DNA from 2 places in the Pseudomonas sp. NFXW11 genome. Region 1 is predicted to be linked to the other one. Evidence: predicted binding sites of a transcription regulator. Region 1 holds the regulator's gene; the other holds the start of a gene.
What was found. Region 1 encodes sigma-54, which starts transcription at its own class of promoters, with help from an activator protein. Its sites were predicted from a motif close to ANTGGCATNNANNTTGCTNT; they were not measured.
Positions count from the first base shown of each region.

Region 1 (2,169 bases):
GCTGCAGGAATTCCACATCAATCACATCCGCGACAACCTCGGCATGAGCCTGTCCGGTGGTGAACGCCGCCGCGTGGAAATTGCCCGCGCCCTGGCCACCGCGCCCAAGTTCATCCTGCTCGACGAACCTTTCGCCGGCGTGGACCCGATCTCGGTCGGCGATATCAAGCAGATCATCCACCACCTCAAGGCCAAGGGCATCGGGGTGTTGATCACCGACCACAACGTCCGGGAAACCCTGGACATCTGCGAGACCGCCTATATCGTCAACGACGGGCAACTGATCGCCGAGGGCGACTCCGAAACCATCCTGGCCAATGAACTGGTCAAGGAAGTCTATCTGGGCCATGAGTTCCGCCTGTAACGCCTGAGGTGTTGGGCTGCACGCCAGGGCGCAGGAACAGTAAAACCCCACAAAGTTTATTGTTACAGCGCTCTAGGCAAACACTTCAGTTTCAGGCATATAATTTGCTTATGTTTGGCGCTCCGGCGCCCTGTAGTGGATGGCGCATGTGCGCCGGCAAATAAGGTGTTAAGCCCCTGCCATGAAACCATCGCTAGTCCTCAGAATGGGCCAGCAGCTGACGATGACACCGCAGCTGCAACAGGCCATCCGCCTGCTCCAATTGTCGACCCTGGACCTGCAACAGGAAATCCAGGAAGCCCTGGAGTCCAACCCGATGCTCGAACGCCAGGAAGAAGGCGACGACTTCGACAACAGCGACCCTTTGGCCGACAACACCGAGTCCAAGCCCAACACCGAAATCCAGGAACCCTCCTACCAGGAAACCGCCCCCACGGTGGACAACCTCGAGGACGGCGAATGGAACGAGCGCATCCCCAACGAACTGCCGGTGGACACCGCCTGGGAAGACGTCTACCAGACCAGCGCCAGCAGCCTGCCCAGCAGCGATGACGACGAGTGGGACTTCACCACCCGCACCTCCGCTGGCGAGAGCCTGCAGAGCCACCTGCTCTGGCAACTGAACCTGGCGCCCATGTCGGACACCGACCGGCTGATCGCCGTGACCCTGATCGACTGCATCAACAACCAGGGCTACCTCGACGAAACCCTCGAGGAAATCCACGAAGCCTTCGATCCGGAACTGGACATCGAGCTGGACGAGATCGAAGCCGTCCTGCACCGCATCCAGCAATTCGAACCGGCCGGCATCGGCGCCCGCAACCTGGGCGAATGCCTGCTCCTGCAATTGCGCCAGCTGCCGCCCAAGACCCCTTGGCTGGCCGAGGCCCAGCGCCTGGTCAACGACTATATCGACCTGCTGGGCAGCCGCGACTACAGCCAGCTGATGCGCCGCATGAAGCTCAAGGAAGACGAGCTGCGCCAGGTTATCGAACTGGTGCAGAGCCTCAACCCGCGCCCGGGTTCGCAGATCGAATCCAGTGAAGCGGAATACGTGGTGCCGGACGTCATCGTACGCAAGGACAACGAGCGCTGGCTGGTGGAGCTGAACCAGGAATCGGTGCCGCGCCTGCGGGTCAATGCCCAGTACGCCGGTTTCGTCCGGCGGGCCGACACCAGCGCCGACAACACCTTCATGCGCAACCAGTTGCAAGAGGCCCGCTGGTTCATCAAGAGCCTGCAGAGCCGCAACGAAACCCTGATGAAGGTCGCCACCCAGATCGTCGAACACCAGCGCGGCTTCCTCGAGTACGGCGATGAGGCAATGAAGCCCCTGGTCCTGCACGACATCGCCGAGGCGGTGGGCATGCACGAGTCGACCATTTCCCGGGTCACCACGCAGAAATACATGCATACCCCACGGGGTATTTATGAACTGAAATACTTTTTCTCCAGCCACGTCAGCACCTCGGAAGGCGGTGAATGCTCGTCCACCGCGATCCGCGCAATCATCAAGAAACTGGTGGCTGCGGAAAATCAGAAAAAGCCGTTGAGTGACAGCAAGATCGCTGGTTTACTGGAGGCACAAGGCATTCAGGTAGCCCGCCGCACCGTCGCCAAGTACCGCGAGTCCCTCGGGATCGCGCCGTCCAGCGAACGCAAGCGGTTGATGTAGGCACCGGGCTCGCCACAGCGTTTCAGGGGCAGGCAAACCAGCCTGCCGCTTTATGCACTGGCAACGAAGGAGAAGCTGTATGCAAGTCAACATCAGTGGACACCAACTCGAAGTGACCGAACCTCTGCGC
Region 1 is NZ_JAGEKI010000013.1:45,130-47,298, reverse strand. Features, by position in the region: gene lptB (LPS export ABC transporter ATP-binding protein) at 1-364, shown strand, start outside; gene J4P02_RS19865 (RNA polymerase factor sigma-54) at 546-2,039, shown strand; gene hpf (ribosome hibernation-promoting factor, HPF/YfiA family) at 2,119-2,169, shown strand, end outside.

Region 2 (2,169 bases), on a different contig from region 1:
GAAGCAGAAATGCCCCATCAGGCCGCGGCGCATGACCTGGTAGGCCGCCACCGTGGAATCGAAACCGCCGGACATCAGTACCAGGGTCTGTTCCAGGGCGCCCAGCGGATAGCCGCCGATGCTGTTGTGCTGGCTGTGGATCACGAACAACCGTTGGTCGCGAATTTCCATCCGCACTTCGATTTCCGGCTCTTTGAGGGAAATTCCGGCGGCGCCGCACTGCCGACGCAGTTGGCTGCCGACGTATTTTTCCACGTCCATGGAGCTGAATTCATGCTTGCCGGCACGCTTGCAGCGCACGGCGAATACCTTCCCCGCCAAGGACTCGCCGAAGTGCTGCTTGCACTTGGCGACTATGTCGTCGAAGTCGCCCAGAGGGTACTCGTTGACCTGCAGGAAATGCGCGATGCCGGGCATGCAGCTCAGGCGCTCGGTCATCTCCTTCAGGGCCTTGGGCTCGCTGACGGCGGTTTCCAGCTCGAGGTTGTCCCACACACCATTGACCACCACGGCCGGGTCCAGATCGCGGAGCACGGCACGGATGTTTTTCGCCAACTGACGGATGAAACGCGTCCGTACCGGGCGGCTCTTGATGGTGATTTCCGGGAAAACTTTAACGATTAGTTTCATGAAAACAGCGCGCGCTGGGCCAGCCGAAAAAGGGGGGCGCGGATTATAGCGGAAATTGCTCAAGGTTTAACCAGTTAATGTGCAGAAGGTTTTCGACGCACCAAAACAGAGCATTTTTCGCCAAAGACGCTACATTGCAGTGCGACTCTTGCCGGTATTTGACCGAAAAGCCCGCGTAAAGCGTGGTTTTGGGGCAAAAACCCCATCGCGGGGCACTGGCATGCAATTTGCTCCCTTGTGAGGCAGGTTGCCATGGCAGAGTATTCGCGCCGGCATCACCCACATTCTAAGGGCACTCCAACATCAAGCCCGAAGCCACCCGGAGGACACTATGTCGAAGTCGGTTCAACTCATCAAAGATCATGACGTCAAGTGGATTGATCTGCGCTTCACAGACACCAAGGGCACTCAACATCACGTGACCATGCCAGCTCGTGATGCGCTGGATGACGACTTCTTCGAAGTCGGCAAGATGTTCGACGGCTCCTCCATTGCTGGCTGGAAAGGCATCGAAGCCTCCGACATGATCCTGATGCCGGACGACGAAACCGCCGTGCTCGATCCGTTCACCGAAGAGCCGACCCTGATCCTGGTGTGCGACATCATCGAACCTTCGAGCATGCAGGGTTACGACCGCGACCCACGTGCCATCGCCAAGCGCGCCGAAGAGCACCTGAAAGCCACCGGTATCGGCGACACCGTATTCGCCGGCCCAGAGCCCGAGTTCTTCATCTTCGACCAGGTGAAATTCAAGTCCGACATCTCCGGCTCGATGTTCAAGATCTACTCCGAGCAAGGCTCGTGGATGTCCGACCAGGACATCGAAGGCGGTAACAAGGGCCACCGTCCAGGCGTCAAGGGCGGCTACTTCCCGGTTCCACCGTTCGACCACGACCACGAAATCCGTACCTCCATGTGCAACGCACTGGAAGAAATGGGCCTGACCGTTGAAGTTCACCACCACGAAGTGGCGACTGCCGGCCAGAACGAAATCGGCGTCAAGTTCAACACCCTGGTGAAGAAGGCCGACGAAACCCAGACCCTGAAATACGTCGTGCACAACGTTGCCGATGCCTACGGCCGCACCGCCACCTTCATGCCCAAGCCTCTGTACGGCGACAACGGCTCGGGCATGCACGTGCACATGTCGATCTGGAAAGACGGCAAGAACACCTTCGCAGGCGAAGGCTATGCCGGCCTGTCCGATACCGCCCTGTACTTCATCGGCGGCATCATCAAGCACGGTAAGGCCCTGAACGGCTTCACCAACCCGGCCACCAACTCCTACAAGCGTCTGGTGCCAGGTTTCGAAGCGCCAGTGATGCTGGCCTACTCGGCACGCAACCGCTCCGCTTCGATCCGTATTCCTTACGTGTCGAGCCCGAAAGCCCGACGTATCGAAGCCCGCTTCCCGGACCCGGCTGCCAACCCTTACCTGGCCTTCGCCGCCCTGCTGATGGCCGGCCTGGACGGTATCCAGAACAAGATCCACCCTGGCGACGCAGCTGACAAAAACCTCTACGACCTGCCGCCTGAAGA
Region 2 is NZ_JAGEKI010000003.1:391,873-394,041, forward strand. Features, by position in the region: gene thiI (tRNA uracil 4-sulfurtransferase ThiI) at 1-630, opposite strand, end outside; gene glnA (type I glutamate--ammonia ligase) at 962-2,169, shown strand, end outside.
Region 2: a site for sigma-54 is predicted at 845-864, ahead of glnA (type I glutamate--ammonia ligase). Genes of this name have one in related genera too.